DNA from 2 places in the Candidatus Pelagibacter sp. PS_37 genome. Region 2 is predicted to be linked to the other one. Evidence: riboswitches for the same ligand, from Rfam matches in the RefSeq annotation. Region 2 holds a riboswitch; the other holds the start of a gene.
The links. A riboswitch is a leader RNA that binds a small molecule or an ion and turns the genes downstream of it on or off. The one in region 2 is predicted to bind glycine.
Positions count from the first base shown of each region.

Region 1: linked by a shared signal. The riboswitch ahead of gcvT (glycine cleavage system aminomethyltransferase GcvT) and the one ahead of AC5SL9_RS00540 (malate synthase G) in region 2 are both predicted to bind glycine.

Region 1 is NZ_CM182067.1:253,222-263,641, reverse strand. Features, by position in the region: gene AC5SL9_RS01390 (SDR family NAD(P)-dependent oxidoreductase) at 1-508, shown strand, start outside; gene AC5SL9_RS01385 (DUF3833 domain-containing protein) at 505-1,053, opposite strand; gene AC5SL9_RS01380 (SAM-dependent methyltransferase) at 1,067-2,245, opposite strand; gene AC5SL9_RS01375 (DUF1365 domain-containing protein) at 2,245-3,012, opposite strand; gene AC5SL9_RS01370 (NAD(P)/FAD-dependent oxidoreductase) at 3,005-4,249, opposite strand; gene gcvP (aminomethyl-transferring glycine dehydrogenase) at 4,262-7,120, opposite strand; gene gcvH (glycine cleavage system protein GcvH) at 7,121-7,501, opposite strand; gene gcvT (glycine cleavage system aminomethyltransferase GcvT) at 7,498-8,604, opposite strand; glycine riboswitch at 8,682-8,771, opposite strand; gene AC5SL9_RS01350 (DMT family transporter) at 8,796-9,677, opposite strand; gene AC5SL9_RS01345 (5-oxoprolinase subunit C family protein) at 9,664-10,420, opposite strand, start outside.
Region 2 is NZ_CM182067.1:97,089-107,508, forward strand. Features, by position in the region: gene dnaX (DNA polymerase III subunit gamma/tau) at 1-156, shown strand, start outside; gene AC5SL9_RS00530 (YbaB/EbfC family nucleoid-associated protein) at 160-477, shown strand; gene recR (recombination mediator RecR) at 482-1,093, shown strand; gene AC5SL9_RS00540 (malate synthase G) at 1,080-3,275, opposite strand; glycine riboswitch at 3,346-3,433, opposite strand; gene AC5SL9_RS00545 (acetyl-CoA carboxylase carboxyltransferase subunit alpha) at 3,525-4,631, shown strand; gene secA (preprotein translocase subunit SecA) at 4,626-7,190, opposite strand; gene argJ (bifunctional glutamate N-acetyltransferase/amino-acid acetyltransferase ArgJ) at 7,256-8,557, shown strand; gene AC5SL9_RS00560 (DUF1178 family protein) at 8,599-9,030, shown strand; gene ubiG (bifunctional 2-polyprenyl-6-hydroxyphenol methylase/3-demethylubiquinol 3-O-methyltransferase UbiG) at 9,027-9,749, opposite strand; gene AC5SL9_RS00570 (aspartate kinase) at 9,815-10,420, shown strand, end outside.

The DNA.
Region 1 (10,420 bases), 160 kb from region 2:
TGGCATGCATGATCCAAAATCAGAGAAAAAATTTAATTTAGACAAGATAAGAGAAATAATGGAAGTTAATTTTTTTGGAACCATGAATTCAATTAATTCAATCTATGATTATTTTTCTGAGAAAAAAAATGGCCAAATATCTATAATTTCTTCAGTTGCGGGCTATAGAGGATTACCTGCAGCTGGTGCATATTGTGCTTCAAAATCAGCACTTACTAGCTTTGCTGAAAGCTTAAACTTTGATATGAGAATGAAGAATGTGCGTGTTTCGTTAATCAGCCCCGGTTTCATAAAAACGCCTATGACTGATCAAAATGATTTTCCAATGCCCATGATCAAAACTCCAGAATTTGCTGCAGATGAAATTTATAAAGGATTAGTAATCAAAAAAGGTTTTGAAATACATTTCCCCAAAGCCTTTACCTATTTTTTAAAATTCCTTCAAATGCTACCTAGTAGTTTATATTTTAAACTAGTTGCTAGAGGTATGAAGAAGATTGATTATTAATTTTTTTTAAAGAAAACTGTCAATTCACCAACTTTAAATCCAAACTTTGTAAGTGTAGCTCGATTAATTGCAACATCTTCATCCTGTTTAAAAATCCAATCATCAAAAGAAACTTTAATATTCTTTCCTTTAAATGGGACCATTAAATCGTACTCAAATTTAAAAGCTGATCCATATTGATAACCTTTAGCTGTACCCACGACATCGGGTGCCGTTCCTTCGTAATAATTTTGATCAATCTTTTTGATTTTCCATATACGATTTTGTTTTTCTCCGTCTGTCCAATAAAAATCTTCTTTAAGAGTTAAAATATCTCCCTCAAAACTACCTGTCATATCAGCTTTAAACTGTCTAGTAACTTTACCACTACGGTCTTGTAGTAGACCCCATGCTTTAACCGGACCATTAAAATATTGCTCTATAGTCATAGTTGGTTCAGTGTTTTTAAAATCTGTCGGTTTCATAGAGTTATTGTTTATACAACTTGCTGTAAAGAATAAAGCAAATATTAATACTGTTAATCTAATTATCTTTAAGTTTATCATGTAGCTCCTATAGTTATTTATTTTGTAGTGAAAATTGAATTAAGTCTATGTTTTTTGATTTAAAACCAGCTTCACAATATGAAAGGTAAAATTCCCACATTTTTTTAAATTTTAAATCAAAGCCTTGTTTTTTAATTAAGTCCCATTTTTTATTAAATATTTCTCTCCAAATAATCAAAGTCTCGGAGTAATGATTGGCATATGAATTATACTCACCAAATTTTAATCCATTTTTATCAACATAATTTTGTAGTTCACTTTTTGAGGGTAAAAAACCACCTGGGAAAATATATTGTTGTATAAAATCTTTTTTATTTTTATATCTATTAAATAAACTATCATCGATAGTTATGGCTTGAATGCCCACGGTACCCGAGGGTGTTAGATTATTTTTAATCGTATTAAAATAACTGTCTAAATAGTTTTGACCTACAGCCTCAATCATTTCTATTGATGCAATATGATCATATTTATCCTTTAAATCTCTATAATCTTTAATTTGAATATTTACTTTTTCATTAAGTCCACATCGATGAATTCTCTCTTTAGCAAATTCATATTGTTTTTTGGAAATAGTAATACAATCTAATTTAACATCATAATTAGTACCTAAATACTCAGCAAAACCACCCCAACCACAACCAATTTCTAAAATTTTATTACCACTTGAGGGTCTTATAAGATCAATTAGTTTTTGATATTTATTGTTCTGAGCTTCAAAAAGTTCTTGTTTGGGGCTTTCAAATATAGCACTGGAATAGGTTAAAGTTTTATCAAGCCATAATGAAAAAAAATCATTTCCTAAATCATAATGTTTGGCAATATTTTCTTTACTTCTATTTTTAGTATTTTTTATAATTTTATTTTTAATAAAATTGATAAAAGGCAAATCGAAGATTCCAGAAAATTTATAAATAGTTTTTATATTCTTTGCTGTTAACTCAATCAAATCAGAAAGATTATTTGTTATAAAAAGATCTTTCATATAAGACTCTCCCAAACCAATACTTCCACTTTTAATCAAATTATAATTTAGGCTTTCATCTTTAATTTCTAAAAAAACTTTTAAATTTTCATCAGGGTTGCCAAACTTTAAAACTTCACCATTTACTTTTTTAATTTCAAGAAAACCATGCTTAATATTTTTTAATGCACTAAACACAATCAAATCTGAAATTTTGTAAATTAACATTAGTTTTCGATAGTAATATTATTCTTAATATTTAATTTTTTTTTTATAAATTTAATTCCTTTTGTCCATAATTTAAATGCCTCATAATGTATCGCTATAATGATTTTGAATGTCATTAATGGATGTTTTAAATAAGATTTAAGTAGGTTTCTATTGGTCAATTCACTTTTAATACCATCTTGTGAAGCATATAATACTTTGCCAACTGGATCATTTAGATCAATTATTACAGATATTTTATTACCAGGTTTCAATAGTCTAAAAAAATAAATACAATTCATTTCTATAAATGGAGATACATGAAATTTCTTCTTACACATATGTTGAATCAGATTTTGGTCTTTTTTAGTTTTAAAAACATAAACATGTTGCTCGCCAAATGTGTTTTTTACTTCATATAAAATAGATATTAGATCAAAATTTTTGTCGTAGACATAAAAAACACTTAATGGATTAAATACATATCCAAATATTCTTGGGTAACATAAAAGTTTAATATGAACATCGTTAGTTTCAATATTATTTTTTCTAAGATTATCTAAAACCCATTCCTTAAGAGAGCTCCCATCTCTTGCTCCATGGTCTTTATCAAAGAAACTAATAATATTTAGTTTATTGTATGAAAATATCTTTAAAGTTTTGTGTAGTAAATCTATTTCCGATAAATCTATAAGAAGTGAAAATACATTGTAATTAAAACTATGAATTTTGGGCTTAAATCTTTTATGAATTACATTTCCTGTATAAATATAAGAATTTTTAATCATTAAGTGTTTTTAGCATATCAATAGAGGACTTTATTCCATCCTCGTGAAAACCATAACCAAAATAACTACCACAAAATAAAATATGTTTTTTATTTTGAATTTTATGCAGGTTACTTTGATTGGTTAATGCTTCTGTATCGTAATAAGGGTGAGTAAATGCTACTTTTTTAAATATCTTATCATTTGGAATTTCTTTAAATGGATTAATTGTTAAAAAAATATTTCTATCTATCTTTAAATTTTGTAACTGATTTATCCAATATGTTACAGCTGTCTTTTCATTATTATTTGAGTCCATTGAAGAATTCCAAGCACACCATGCTTTTTTATTTTTAGGCATAACACTTTCATCAAAATGTATTACTGCAGTGTTTGCTCTATATTTAAATTTTCTTAATATTGACTTCTCGTCTAGTGTTGGATTATCAATTATCTTTAATGCTTCGTCTGCATGAGTTGCTATTACAACTTTATCATATTCAAAGAACTCATTTTCCTCCCCATAAAAAATTTTAGCACCTAAATCATTTCTAGTGATTTTATTTATATTGTAATTCTTAAAATGTTCTCCACTAACTTGGCCTATTATCTTATCGACATAAGTTTTGCTTCGATTTGTAACCGTAAACCATTGAGGTCTATCTTTAATTTTAAACAGTCCATGATTCTTGAAAAAGCTTAGAAAAAAAGATAATGGCATTTGTTTTGCTTCATATGGAGGCATCGACCATATAGCAGATACCATTGGTATAATATGATAATTAATAAAATATTCTGAAATTTTTATTTCTGTTAAATACTCCCCTAATGTTATCGAACTAATTTTTTTAATTTCTATTTTTTCACAGTTTTTATAAAAACTTAAAATTTCAAAAAACATTTTTAAGAATTTTGGATTAAATAAATTTTTTTTATTAGAAAAAATTCCACCTAATCCTTTTCCACAATATTCTAATCCACTATTTTCTACAGTAACAGAAAATGACATATCACTTTTTTCAATCTCTATTTTATTTTCTAAAAAAAAATTAATTAAATTTGGATATGTTTGCTTATTAAAAACCATAAATCCAATATCTATTGGAATTTCTTTGTTAGGGTTGTAAGCAACCTTTATTGTATTTGCGTGACCCCCAAATTGATTTTCTTTTTCAAATAAATCAACTTTATGTTTTTTAGATAGGTAATAAGCAGCACTTAATCCTGATATACCAGCACCTACTACAGCAATTTTCATCTTAGTAAATATCTAAGCAGCTGTGTCTTCGTACTCTTCCATAGATGGACATGTGCAAAACAAGTTTTTATCTCCATAAACATTATCTACTCTACCAACTGGAGGCCAATATTTATTTGTTCTTAAAAACTCTGAAGGATAAGCGGCCTCTTCTCTTTCATACTTATGATCCCACTTATTGGATGTTAATTCAACGTGAGTATGTGGCGCATTCTTCAATGGGTTGTCAGTCTTGTCATATTCACCCGACTGAATTTTATCTATTTCTTGTTTTATTTTTATAAGAGTAGAACAAAATTTATCAATTTCACTCAAACTTTCACTTTCTGTAGGTTCAATCATCATTGTACCAGCAACAGGCCAAGACATTGTTGGAGCATGGTAGCCAAAATCAATCAATCGCTTTGCAATATCTTCTTCAGTGATCCCTGTTTCACTTTTTATCGTTCTAATATCAATGATACATTCATGAGCTACATTGCCACTTTTACCCTTATATAAAATTGGAAAAGAGTCTTTTAATTTGTGGGCAATATAATTTGCATTTAGTATTGCAACTTGTGATGCTTTTCTTAGGCCTTCAGAACCCATCATCTTTATATACATCCATGAAATCGATAAGATACTTGAGCTACCCCAAGGAGCTGCAGATACCGCTCCCATTCCAGTCACTGGACCACAATCTTTTATCACAGAATGTTTTGGCAAAAATATTTCTAAATGTTTTTTACACGCTATTGGTCCCATACCAGGTCCACCACCGCCATGAGGTATACAAAATGTTTTATGCAAATTTATATGACAAACATCTGGTCCAAAATTTCCTGGTTTAGCAATACCTACTAATGCATTTAAGTTAGCTCCATCCATGTAAACTTGCCCACCATGATTATGAATTAACTCACATATGTCAGTTATTTTCTCTTCAAATACACCATGTGTTGATGGATAAGTGACCATAAGGGCAGCTAAATTTTCTGAATGTTCTTCAGCTTTATTTTTTAAATCTTCATAGTCTACGTTTCCATATTGATCACATTTAACAACAACTACTTTCATACCAACCATTTGAGCACTAGCCGGGTTTGTGCCATGCGCTGAACTTGGAATTAAACAAACATTACGATTCGTTTCACCATTTTTTTCATGAAATTTACGTATTACCATTAGACCAGCAAACTCTCCTTGAGCACCAGCATTTGGTTGCAATGAAACTCCAGAAAATCCTGTAATTGATCTCAACCAGTTTTTTAAATCTGTAAATAATTCTCTATAACCATCCATTTGCTCTACAGGAGAAAAAGGATGTGGCTGTGAAAATTCTTTCCAGGTAACTGGTATCATTTCTGCAACTGCATTAAGTTTCATAGTGCACGAGCCTAAGGCAATCATAGATTTATTTAAAGCAATGTCAGAATCTTCTAATTTTTTTAAATATCTAAGCATTTCTGTTTCCGAATGATAACTATTAAAAACTGGATGATCTAAATAAGTTGAAGTTCTTAATAGGTTTTTTGGAATATTAGATAAACTTTCATTCATAGACTCTTTAATTGTTTCTGAACAATTAAAGATTTTTAGTAACTGATTTGCTCTATAAAGATTTTTTCTCTCATCAAAAGATACTGCTAACATTTCAGAATTCACTTTTCTGATGTTTACTCCTTGATCTAAAGCATTTTTGTATATCTTCTCTGTTTTATCTAGAGTTTTTATTGTAACCGTATCAAAAAATTCATTTGAATAAAGTTCATAACCAGATTGCTTTAATTTATCTGCAAAATTTTTAGTTAATTGAGAGACACTTTCTGCAATTTTTTTAATTCCTTGTGGACCATGATAGACCGCATAAGCTGCAGAAACTATTGCTAAAAGTGCCTGTGCAGTACAAATATTACTTGTAGCTTTGTCTCTTCTTATATGTTGCTCTCTTGTTTGAAGGGCAAGTCTATATGCTTTTTTCCCATGTCTATCTACTGACACACCTACTATTCTGCCTGGCATTGATCTTTTATATTCATCTTTTGTAGCAAAAAATGCAGCATGGGGACCACCATAACCCATTGGAATTCCGAAACGTTGTGAGCTACCTACAGCAATATCGGCACCTAACTCAGCAGGTGTTTTTAGTTTAGCAAGTGCTAACAAATCACATGCTAAAACTGCTTTTCCATTAAATTTATGTATTTTACTAATAGCCTCACTTGGGTCTTTAATATCTCCAAGGGTTCCTGGATATTGAATGATACCACATATAATATCTTCTTTAATATCTTTATCTTCGTCACCAACTATTATTTCTAGGCCTAAAGGTTCAGCTCTTGTTTTAATCACATCAATTGTTTGAGGATGACAATTTTTTGAAACAAAAACTTTTTTAGATTCAGACTTAGATATTCTATAACTCAATCCCATAGCTTCCGCTGCAGCTGTTCCTTCATCTAAAAGAGAGGCATTAGCAATATCCATTCCAGTAAAGTCAATTATCATTTGTTGAAAATTTAATAACATTTCCAATCTGCCTTGTGCTACTTCTGGCTGATAAGGGGTATAAGAAGTATACCATCCTGGATTTTCTAAAATATTTCTAAGTATTACATAGGGAGTATAAGTTCCATAATAACCCATTCCTATAAAGCTAGAATAAATCTTATTTTTTTTAGAAATATCTTTTAATTTTCTAAGTGCTTTATATTCAGAATTTGGATCACCAATATCCAAATCATCTTTAAGAAGAATTTTTTCTGGTACAGTATCTTTTATTAAATCATCAAGATTTTGGTATCCCAACTCTTTAAGCATAACTTTTTGTTCATCAATAGATGGACCTATATGTCTTTGTATAAAATCTTTTTGAGCATTCTTTAACATTTAACTACCACTTTCTTTTGAAAATTTTTCGTATTCTTCTTTATTCATTAATGAATCCATTTCAGACTTATCAGTAATTTTTAATTTAAAAAACCATGCTTCATTTTCTGGATCAGAATTAACTTTTGCAGGATCGTCAACAATGGCTTGGTTATTTTCGATAATTTCTCCAGATACAGGAGTATAAATATCACTTGCAGCCTTTGTAGATTCTACAACTCCAGCATTGCCATCTTTAACTACAGAAGATCCTATTTCTGGTAACTCTACGAAAACTATATCTCCTAGCATTTCGGTTGCATGTTGTGTAATTCCTACAACAGCAGTGTCTCCATCTAACTTTATCCACTCGTGTTCTTTAGAATATTTTACTTCACTCATTTACTAGCTCCTTTCACATAACTTTTTTTATAAAATGGCAAATTACTTATAATTGCCGGATATTTTTTTCCTCTCACTTCTAAAAAAACCTTAGTATCAATTTTAGAAAATGAATTTTCTACATAACCCATTGCAACTGGGGCCTGAACGCTGGGTCCAAAAGTTCCACTTGTAATTTCCCCAATATTTTTATCATCCTCACTAAATATTGAAGTTTTTTCACGGGCTATAATTCTTCCTTCTGGCTTAATACCTACGCGGATTTTGCTTACTCCTTTCTCGATTTGAGATTTAATTTTTTCACATCCAATAAACCCGCCCTCAAGAATTCTATTTTTTGATATCGCCCATTTTAAATTTGCTTCTACTGGGCTTTTATTAATATCCATGTCATGACCATACAAACAAAGTCCCGCCTCTAGTCTCAAGGTATCTCTGGCACCTAATCCAATTAAATTAGCCCCTTCATCTATGAGTTTTTGCACAAACGCTTCTGCGTTCTCATTTTTGATCGATATCTCAAATCCATCTTCACCGGTATAGCCTGATCTTGTGATATAAATATCCTCTTTAAGATAATTAAACGTATCACCATTCATAAATTTCAGATCTGACACTCCGTTGATTATCTTTTCTAGTATTTGGACTGCTTTAGGACCTTGAATTGCTATAAGCGATAGCTCTTCACTTAAAATCATTTCATACTTATCTTCTAACAATTTAGTTAAAAGTTTAAAATCTGTATTCTTACAAGCAGCATTTAATACAATGTTAAAACCACCTTCAACTTTTGTGATAATTAAATCATCATAAATTCCTGCTTCATCATTCATTAAAAAACTATATTTTGATTGATTTAATTTAGCCTTACTCAATTCAGCTGGAAAAATTTTTTCAAGATCTTTTGCCAACTTATCATCTCCTTTAATGAATAACTGACCCATATGGGACACATCAAAAATACCTGCATTTTCTCTTGTACTTTTGTGTTCCTCAATAATTCCTTTAGAATATTGAATTGGCATTTGATACCCAGCAAATGGAACAAACTTAGCTCCATGCTTTTGATGTAAACTGTAAAGTGCGGTTTTTAAAATATCCATATTAACTTACTGTACCCATCTGTATGTTTGCCTGAGAGTTTTATTCCGTCGGCGAGAACTTAATCTCTTTCCAGAGTTAATATGTTACGGTCCTTTTGCCTGAGAGATTCCTGGGTGGTTGCTCCTTCGGCGCTACGATTGTTTGTAGTCTCTCCCGTATATAAGAATAATCTACCAGATATGTAACAGAGTCAATTAATAATTTTTTCTTTTTTATTTGAAAAAAGTAGTGAGTAAAATTGCAATAATACAGCAAAAAGAATTACTCCACCTCCAATTAAAGTAAATAAAGAAGGTCGTTCAGCTGCAAATAAAAAGGCCCACATTGGTCCCAACACAGATTCGGATAACATGATTATACCAACCATTGCAGATGGTGTGCTACGTGCACCCATAGTTATAAATATAAAACCAAATCCTACTTGGAAAAAACCTGCTGTAAAACCTAAAAATATATCATGTGAAGAAATCATAAGCTTCTCAGATAATAAAAATCCAATAAAGCATGAACTCACACCAGCTATAAATTGAGCTGGCACCATGTCAACTGTAGGAAATTTTCTAACAATTATAATTAAGACTGCAAATGTAATTGGCATGCTAAAAGCCGCTAAGTTTCCAGACATCTCTCCTGGTGATAAAGAATTACCTACCATTAATAGGACACCCGTAATTGCTAAAATAATTGAAGCTAAAGTAATAGATGAAATTGTTTCTTTTAAAAATAAATAACCAAATATTGCTAAAAAGAGTATTTGCGTCGAAATAATAAAATTAGTATTGGCAACAGTTGTATTATACATCGCAAAGACGTACCCACAAAAACCAAATGATAAAATAACTCCACCAATAAGTCCTGGTAAACCTGAATCGTAAAACGCTTTAAATAATTTTTTTTTATAAGTAATTATTAAAAAAAGTAAGACTGTAAGCGAAAAAAATAAAGATCTCCAAAATAATATTTGCCATAATGTTGATCCTTCAAATGATTTAACAATTAAGCCTCCAAAGCTTAAGCAGCAAGCTCCCATAAAAACTAATATAGGACCTGGAATTTTATTAATTACATTCATTTAAATATTTATTTGTATCTTCTGTGTATGCTTTAAATATATTCTGAGCTTCTTCAAGACTTACTTCCTTAAAATTTATAATAGTGCCTGGTGTTAATTGACCTACTCGATCTAAGTCTGCTGAAATAACAACACCTATTTTGGGATATCCACCTATAGTTCCGTGATCAGACAACATTACAATAGGGTTTCCATCAGCAGGTACTTGTATTACTCCTTTTACAAGACCTTCAGATTTTATATTAGAGCTAACGATGTTTTCTAACTTAGGACCACTTAGTCTAATACCCATTCTATCTGCTAATTTTGTAACTGAAAATTCTTTGTTAAAAAAATTATTTTGAGCCTCTGTTGAAAAATAATCAAAATTGGTACCTTTAATAACTCTAATTATATTATCTGGAACTTCTTTATAATTAATTTCTATTTCTTCAATTTTTTTAAAATCTGAATTTTTTATAAAAATTTTATCTTTTATAGAATATTTTTTTCCATTATTTGGACCAACATTTGCCTTGGTATTTATAGAATAACTATTCCAAGTTTTGTTCAATTCTAAACCCCCACTAATTGATAAATATCCATAAGCAGTATTTTTTGTTGATATTAAATCAATTTGATCTTCGTCTTCTAAAATATAGTTTTTATAACAAACACCATTTTCAATGTTTGAATTTTTTCTAATTATCTTGAAAAGCACATCCCCAGTAACACTAAGATTAATTTTCCCATTTTTTAATTTT
Region 2 (10,420 bases):
AGCAAAACTAAAGGACAGCCATCAAAAAAAGAAGAAGAAATTAATGAAAAAAAAGAACTGATAGAAAGTGTAAAGAACTCCTCAATTTATAAAGATATTTTAAAAAATTTCCCTGACGCAGAACTTATTGATGTTAAACCTAGAAAAGAAGATTAAAGAATGACTGATTTTACAAAAATTTTAGATAAAGCAAAAGAATTAGAGGCTAAAATGAAAGAGAGCCAAGAAAAAATAAAGAACATTCAGGTAGAAGGAACGTCTGGTTCAAATTCTGTAAAGGTTACTTTAAATGGTGAAAATGAAATGATCAAAATTGACCTTTCAGACGAAATATTAAAGGAAAATAAAATTATAATCGAAGATTTGATAGTGGCTGCCCATAATAATGCAAAATCAGAATTAAAATCTAAGACATCTGAAGAAATTTCTAAGTCTACAAGTGGATTAGGTATTCCTGGTTTTAAATGGCCACTTTAAGAATATGCAAAATATTAATGAGATAGAAGAGTTAATTAAATTAATTTCTAAACTTCCTGGCTTAGGTCCTAAATCTGCAAAAAGAATTGTATTAAAACTTATTAATAATAGGGATGAACTTGTAAAGCCAATGGCAAACACGTTGGCACAAGTTTATAAAAATGTTATTAGGTGTCAATCTTGTGGTACTTTAAAATCTAATTCATTAGGCTGTAACAATTGTGAAAATTCAAAAGAAAAATATAATAAAATATGTGTAGTTGAAGACATTGCAGATCAATGGTCAATTGAAAATTCAAATATCTATAAAGGCTACTTTCATATTCTTGGTGGCACTATTTCTTCTGCCGGCCAGAGAAAAGAGGATCTTTTGATTAATTCATTAGTAGAAAGAGTTTCAAGAGAAAATATTGAAGAAGTTATACTAGCAACAAGTGCAACAGTAGAAGGTCAAACTACTGCTTATTACATAGAGGATAGTTTAAAAAAAACTTCTACTAAGGTTACAAAACTTGCTCAAGGACTTCCTGTTGGTGGTGAAATAGAAAGTCTCGATGATGGAACTTTATATTCAGCTTTTAAAAACAGAACTGGAATTAAAACTAATTCTGACTAGATTTCTTTATTAATCGATTTAGATGTAATAACGGTTCTGTGTAACCCGAAGGTTGCTCTTTACCTTTAAAGATTAAATCACAAGCTGTCTTAAAAGCAATTGATTGCTCAAAATTTTCAGACATCATTTCGTAGCTTCCTCTTCCGGAGCGAGTATAGGCACCATCATTTTTATTTTGATCATCAACAATTTTTGCCATTTTTTTCATTACTTCCATAACTTGTGATTTTGTACAAATATCGTGATGTATCCAATTAGCTATATGTTGAGAAGAAATTCTTAAAGTGGCTCTATCCTCCATCAAACCAACATTATTAATATCAGGTACCTTTGAACAGCCAACTCCATGATCTATCCATCTGACGACATACCCTAAAAGAGTTTGTGCAGAATTGGAAATTTCAGAGTTAATTTCTTCCATTGACCAGTTTGGTCTGTCTGCTACAGGAATTGTTAACAAATCATCCAGTTTTGCAGATTCTCTTTTTTGAATTTCTTTCTGTTTCTCAAAAATATTTATTTCATGATAATGAAGAGCATGAAGAGCTGCCGCTGTAGGTGAGGGAACCCAAGCACAATTTGCTCCAGCATTTAGATGCCCAGTTTTTTGTTCCATCATCTCTTTCATTTTGTCCGGCATAGCCCACATTCCTTTGCCAATTTGAGCCTTACCAGAAAGACCACATTGAAGACCTATGTCTACATTGTTATTTTCATATGCCCCAATCCATTTAGAAGATTTCATATCTCCTTTTTTAATCATAGGACCAGCTTCCATTGAAGTATGCATTTCATCACCAGTACGATCTAAAAAACCAGTATTAATAAAAAATACTCTATTTTGAAGTGTTCTAATACACTCTTTTAAATTAGATGAGGTTCTTCTCTCTTCATCCATAATTCCAATTTTACAAGTGTATTTTTCCAATCCTAAAACTTCTTCAACTTTAGTAAAAATTAAATCAGTAAATGAGGTTTCATCAGGACCATGCATTTTTGGTTTAACAATATAAATAGAACCAGTTCTAGAATTACCTTTTTTTTTAATATCATGAAGGCAAGCTGCTGAAGTTATAAAGGCATCCATAATACCTTCTGGTATTTCAGAACCATCTTTTAAAGTGATTGCTGAGTTAGTCATAAGGTGTCCAACATTCCTTACCAATAATAAACTTCTTCCATGTAGCTTTAATCCTTTTCCATCTTTAGAAATATAACTTCTGTCGGGATTTAATTTACGCTCATAAGTCTTTCCATTTTTTTCAAAAGTTGATTTCAAATCACCTTTCATAAGTCCAAGCCAATTACGATAACAAATAACTTTGTCATCAGCATCTACTGCAGCGACACTATCTTCATTATCACAAATAGTTGAAACTGCAGCTTCAACAATAATATCACTAATTTTAGCAGGATCTTGTTGAGCACTAAAAGCATTTGGGTCTATAATTATTTCTATATGAAGATTATTATTTTTTAAAATTATTGCTGATGGATCATTGGCCTCTCCTCTATGACCAATATATTTATCTTTATTTTTTAAAGATGATTTATTACTATCTTTTAATATTGTTAAAGAGCCATTATCAATTTTAAAGCCTGTAATATTATGCCATTCAAAATTTTCTAGAGGAAAATATTTTTCTAAAAAGTCTCTTCCATATTTTATAACCATTTCTCCTCTTAAAGGATCGTATCTTTGAGTGGCACTATCCTCAGATTGCTCGATTACATCTGTACCATACAAACTGTCATATAAACTCATCCATCTAGCATTAGCGGCATTCAGTGCATACCTTTCGTTCATGATTGGAACTACTAATTGAGGTCCAGCAATACTAGTTATTTCTTCATCAACATTATTTGTTTTGATCTTAAAATCAGGGCCCACTTCTTTTAAATAATCAATTTCTTTTAAAAATTTTTTATACTCCTCTAGATTGATTTCATTACCTTTATTAGCAATATGCCAATCGTCTATTTTTTTTTGTAAATCTTCTCTTATTTTTAATAGCTCTTTATTTTTTGGGGCTAGCTCATGAACTACTTGGTCGAAGCCTTCCCAGAATTTTTCAGAAGAAATATTTGTATCTTTAAGCAACTCTTCATTAACGAAGTTAAGCAATTTATTAGAAACTGATAGATTGTGTATTTTTGTATATTGTTCTTTCATAGCACCCATTTTACCCCATCTGTATTTTTGCCTGAGAGTTTTGCTCCATCGGCGAGATAAATCTCTTTCCAGAGTGTTATGTTTGTTATCGGTCCATTTGCCTGAGAGTTTCCGGGGTGGTTGCTCCTTCGGCGCTATTATTTAATAGTCTCTCCCGATATCAATTAAGAGTACCTTTTAATAGAATTATGTCAAATATAAATTATTTAAAACATTTTATTGCCTTTTTTCTTAATTAATTAATAATTAAACAATCATATGAAAAATTATTTAAATTTTGAAACAGATATTAAAAATTTAGAGATAGAAATAGACAAACTTAAAGACCCTTATAATCAAGATGGTCTTTCGGAAGTAGATACCAAAAAAATATCTGAGTCTCAAAAAGAGATAGATAATAAACTACAAGAGATTTACTCTAACTTAGACCCCTGGCAAACTACTCTAGTTGCAAGACATGAAGACAGACCTAAAGCAAAATTTTTTATTGATAATTTATTTGAGGATTTTATCCCACTGTCAGGTGATAGATATTATGGAGAAGACAAATCCGTATTAGCAGGATTTGCAAAATTTGATGAAAAATCTGTCTTAGTTATTGGTCAAGAAAAAGGGGACAGCCTTGAAAGTAGAATTGAAAGAAATTTTGGAATGATGAGACCTGAAGGTTACAGAAAAACAATTAGATTAATGAAATTAGCAAATAAATTTAACATTCCGATAATTTCTTTTATAGACACACCCGGAGCTTACCCTGGTGTAGGAGCGGAAGAAAGAGGTCAAGCAGAGGCAATTGCAAAATCAATTGAGTGCTGCATGTCTTTAAACGTCCCAACTCTTGCAATTGTTATTGGAGAAGGTGGATCAGGAGGGGCAATAGCACTTGCTTCATCTAACAAGGTAATCATGTTAGAAAATGCAATTTACTCAGTAATATCTCCAGAGGGCTGTGCCACCATTTTATGGAGAGACCCTAAAAGAACTTTAGAAGCAGCAAAAGCTATGAAATTGTCTTCAAAAGACCTTTTAGAACTAAAAGTAATTGATGAAATTATTCCAGAGCCAATTGGTGGTGCCCACAGAGATAGAGACCTAATATTAGATAACGTAAGAAAATCGATTGAAAAAAATTTGAATGAATTTTTTAACATGAGTGGAGAAGAAATTTTTAATCATAGAAAAAATAAATTTTTAACTATTGGAAGATCTAAAGGTTTCGTAAATCAAATAGACGATCTAAGTACACTCAGCATGAAAGAAAGTAAGGTTAATTTATTTATTAAAAACTTCTTTAAATCAAAGTTAAATTTAGCAGTTTTATTTGGAGTAATAGTTTTATTGGGCTATTTTATATTTTCTTTATAAGGCCCCACAACAGTTTTTAAACTTTTTACCTGTAGCTTCACATTTCTCATTTCTTGAAATTTTTTCATTTTTTCTTTTTATTAGTAAACAATTTGGATCGTTAGATGTTTCTTTTTTTAATGGTCTTGAAATACTTTCACTAGGTTCTTGAACTATTTTTAAATTTATTAAAATTGTAACAAAATCCATTTTCAATTTATTCAATAAGTTTTCGAAAAGAAAAAAGGCTTCTTTTTTATACTCAACTAATGGATCTCTTTGACCATAAGATCTTAGGCCAATAACTTGTCTTAGTTGTTCAAGATATTGAATATGTGACTTCCAGTTTAAATCTATACACTGAAGAAAAATTCTTTTTTCAACTTCTTTTGCTTTTTCTTCATCCAACATTTTAATTCTTTCATTTTTTGCTTCTAAAAATTTAGAATTAATTTTATTTTTGAACTCTTCATCTTTTAATTCAGTAACATTTTTAAATTCATTATCATCAACACTTTTTCCTAGTAAAGTTTTTAACTGATTATTAAATTCATTATTTTTAGTTGTTGATAGTTTCTGTGTTTTTAAGCTGATTAGATGACTAATAATTTCAGATAAGAATTCATCTGAATAATCAAAAACTTTTTCACTATTCATCACGCCATTCCTTTGAGAGAATATTACATGTCTTTGATCATTTAACACGTCATCAAATTTTAATAAATTTTTTCTTATATCAAAATTTCTAGCCTCAACTTTTTGTTGTGCCCTTTCAAGTGCTTTATTAATCCAAGGGTGATCAATACTTTCTCCATCTTTTAAGCCTAATTTTTGAAGAATATTATTCATAGATTCTGAACCAAAAATTCTCATTAAGTCATCTTCTAAACTAACATAAAAAATTGAACTTCCTTCATCACCCTGTCTACCAGCTCTTCCTCTGGCTTGGTTATCAACTCTTCTAGATTCCATTCTTTCTGTACCAATAACAAATAGTCCACCGAGTGATTTTATTTTATTTTTATTTTCTAAAAGTTCATCATCAGGTTGACTTCCTTTTTTTCCACCTAACTGGATATCAACACCTCTACCCGAGATACTTGTTGTGATTATAACTGAATTCATTTTTCCAGCATTTGCAATGATTTCAGCTTCATTTTCATGATTTTTTGCATTTAAAACTACATGTTTAATTTTTTCATCATTTAGTAATTTTGAATAAATTTCTGATTTATTAATGCTAGAAGTGAAAACTAATATAGGCTGACCTTGCTTGTGACACTCCAGAACTTTTTCAATGATAGCTTTATTTTTTTCTTCTTCAGTTCTAAAAATTTGATCATTCCAATCTTTTCTAATCATTTCTTTATTTGTAGGGATGATAACCACAACTAAATTATATATTTCATAAAACTCCTGAGATTCAGTTGCTGCAGTTCCAGTACATCCTGAAATTTTATTATAGAGCTTGAAGTAATTTTGATAAGTTATTGATGCTAGAGTTTGATTTTCAGCTTGAACATCTATTCTTTCTTTGGCTTCAAGTGCTTGGTGTAAGCCATCTCCAAATCTTCTTCCCTCTAATATTCTACCAGTAAGTTCGTCAATAATTTTTAATGTTCCATCTTTAACAATATAATCCTTTCCTTTTTCAAATAGATGATGAGCTCTTAAAGATTGATTTACATGATGAACTAAACTTAAGTTTTCAGGGTCATAAAAGTTATTATTTTTTAGAATTCCAGCATCAGAGAATATTTTTTCTACATTATTTATTCCCTCATTGGTAAGCAATATATTTTTATCTTTTTCATCAATCTCATAATGTTCTGGTAATAATCTTTTTATAAGTTTGTCAATCGCAAGATATTGTTCTGTTTTGTCTTCAGCAGCTCCCGATATTACAAGTGGCGTTCTAGCCTCATCAATTAAACAAGAATCTATTTCATCCACAATAGTATAAACATGTCCTCTTTGAACCATTTGTTCTTTTGAAAATTTCATATTATCTCTAAGATAATCAAACCCTAATTCACTATTAGTTGCATATGTAATATCAAAATTATAATTTTTTTTTCTTTCAAGATCATCTTGGTCATTATTTATAAAACCAAAAGTTAATCCTAAAAATTTATATATCTCCCCCATTTCTTGCGAGTCTCTTTTTGCAAGATAGTCATTTACAGTAACTATATGCACCCCTTCTTCTGTCAGAGCATTTAAATAAGCAGCTAGACTTATTGTTAAAGTTTTACCTTCACCAGTTCTCATTTCTGCAATTTTGCCCTCGTGAAGCACAACACCTCCAAGTATTTGAACATCATGATGTCTCTCATTTCTTGTTCTCTTAGAAGCCTCTCTCACAAGTGCAAAAGCTTCAGGCAATAGGGTGTCTAAATTTTCACCATTTTTAAGTCTATCTTTCAATTCTGTAGTTTTTTTAGGAAAGTCTTCGTCACTAAGGTTTTTAACAGAAGCTTCTAAGGAGTTAACTTTTACAACTATTTTGTTAATTCTATCGAGCTCTTTTTGATTGCTAGATTTAATAAACTTTGTGATAAAATTTAAGGGATTAAGCATTTAATTTTCTGGTATATAATTAATTATAACTTTTAATATAAGTATTAAATAAATATTTTAAACACATGCCAATAAACGTTAAAAACTTTATAAACTCACTAAATTTAAAGTCAAAAAATAGTGACTTTCAAGATTTAGAACATCTAGATGGAGTTTCAATATCCACAGTTTGTGCAAATTTATACAGCAAACCCAGGGATGATTTGGTTATGTTTTATTTTAGAGACGGGGCAAACTATGCATCTGTTTATACACAATCAAAAATAGTTTCAGAGAACATTAAGTGGAATTTAAATATTAAAAGTAAAAAAATAAGCTCTCTAATTATTAATACTAGAAATGCTAATGCATTTACAGGATCAGATGGTTACAAAGGTTTAAAAGAAATAGCAGAAGAAGCAGCATTACAATTAACAAAAAAACAAACTGAAGACGAAGATTTTCCAAAGAAGATATCATCAAATCAAGTACTTTTTGGATGCACAGGGACAATTGGAGAAAAATATCCAACTGAAAAAATTAAAAAGAACATTCCAGAATTAATCAAAGAAATTAAATATACACAAAATAAATTTACCTGGATGAAAGCTGCATTAGGCATAATGACAACAGACCTACAGCCAAAAATTTCTATGGAGGAATGCAAAATAGGAAATAAAAATGTTAAGATTTATGGGATTGCTAAAGGATCAGGAATGATTTTTCCAAACATGGCGACCACATTAGGTTATGTTTTTACAGATGCAGATCTTTCAAACGATATTTTAAACAAACTATTAAAGAAAAATATTAATACAACTTTTAATGCAATTAGTTGCGATGGTGACACTAGTACTAATGATATGGTTTCTATTTTTTCAACAGGAAAAGTAAAAAACTCAATCATTAATAATATTAATGATAAAAAAATATTTAGTTTTGATAAAGCCCTACATTCAGTATTATTAAATTTGTCAAAAAGAGTGGTTAAGGATGGTGAAGGAGCTACTAAATTTATTACAATCAATATAGTTAAATCAAAAAGTGAGAAAGAAGCAAGAGTAATAGCTTTTTCTATTGCGAATTCAAATCTTGTTAAAACAGCCATCGCAGGAGAAGATCCAAATTGGGGTAGAATAATAATGGCCATAGGAAAATCTGGAGTGAAAATAGATTTAAAAAAATTAGCAATAAACTTTGGTGGTATTAAGATTATAGAAAAAGGACAAATTTTTAAATATTATAAAGAAAATGAAGCGGCTAACTATATGAAAAGTCAATCAATAGATATTTCAGTAGATTTAAATATGGGATCAAAAAGTTTTACTGCTTACACAATGGATTTAACAAAAAAATATATTGAGATTAATGCTGATTATAGAAGCTAATTTGATATTGAATTAACTTTATTAACTATTAACTATAAACCATGATCAAATACAAGCTCATATGTAAAGATTGTGAAACTACTTTTGATAGTTGGTTTTCATCGTCCAAGGAATATGAAAAACTTAAAAAGAAAAAATTCTTAAATTGTCATTTTTGTAATTCTTTAAATGTTGGAAAGGGCTTGATGTCTCCTAATGTGAGTACTTCAAAAAATATTTTAACAGACATTGATTCATCCAGTGAAAAATATAAAGAAATAAAAAAAACAATTTATAAATATCAAGAATTTATAAAAAAAAATTTTGAATATGTGGGAGAAAATTTTGCTTATGAGGCAAGGTCTCTACATTATAAAGACAAAAAAAAAGCCAAAGGTATTTATGGTACCGCAACAAAAAAAGATCTTAACGAATTAAAGGAAGAGGGTATAAAAGCAGAAATACTGCCTTGGATAAAAGATACTACGAACTAATTTTTTATAAATTTTGTAATATAATTAACAGAAGTATCATTTGTTACTTTCCAGCTATTATCTAATATATTAAAATTCATTCCATCTAATTTTTTAAGAGATAGATTGTTTTTTTTACTTATATCTATTAGCTCACTAGGTTTAACAAATTTTTCCCAATCATGTGTTCCAATTGGAAGCCATTTTAAAATATATTCAGCACCCACTATTGCAAATACATAAGATTTTAATGTTTTGTTAAGGGTTGCGATAAACATTATTCCATTTTTTTTCAATAATTTTGAACTTTCTTTAATAAAAAAGTCTATATCATTAACATGTTCAACTATTTCCATGTTCAAAATTACATCAAATTTTTTTTTATCTTTTAACATCTCTGGAGATGCAACTTTATAGTCAATCTTAAGTTTATTTTTTTTTGCATGAAATTTTGCAACTTCAATATTTTTCTTTGATGCATCAATGCCAACAACACTTGCTCCTAGTCTGCACATCGGTTCAGATAATAACCCCCCACCACAACCAATATCAAGTAATTTAATATTTTTTAACGGCTTATCAGATGATCTAATTTTAAAATCTTTGATAATATTTTCTTTTATATATCTAATTCTTATTGGATTAAAATTATGCAATGGTTTGAATTTACCATTAGGATCCCACCATTCTTCAGCAATTTTGGAAAATTTCTCAATTTCTTTTTTATTTATTGAATTCATAATAGATAACTTGTGGACATAACAATTAAGATGTATTTTATCAAATATAAATTACAAAATTATCAATGAAAACTGTTGTATTAAAGTTCGGTGGAACCTCCGTTGGAAGTATAGATAGAATAAAGAGCGTAGCAAAAATTATTTCCTCTTACAAAAAGAGGAAAATGGGTGTCATTGTGGTTTCATCTGCAATGAGTGGCACAACCAATGAATTAATAAAAAAAACAAAAGAATTAAGTAATACCTTTGATGCAGCAGAATATGATGTTTTGTTAGCAACAGGAGAGCAAGCAACTTGTGCATTAATTGCTGGTAGATTAAAACACCTTGGTTTTAAAGCTAGATCATGGATGTCTTGGCAGCTACCAATTATTACAGAAGGACCTTATAGCTCTTCAAGAATTAGCAAAATCAATAAAGGAAAAATACTTAGTTTCATGAAATCAGGTGGAATACCTATCATAACTGGTTTTCAAGGCATTAACTTAGAAAATAGACTTACAACACTGGGCAGAGGTGGAACTGATGCATCAGCAATAATGCTTGCAAAATTTTTTAATACTGATGCGTGTGATATCTACACTGATGTAGATGGTGTTTATACTACAGATCCAAGAAATCATTCTAAAGCCAAGAAAATTCATAAAATTTCCTATGATGAAATGTTAGAG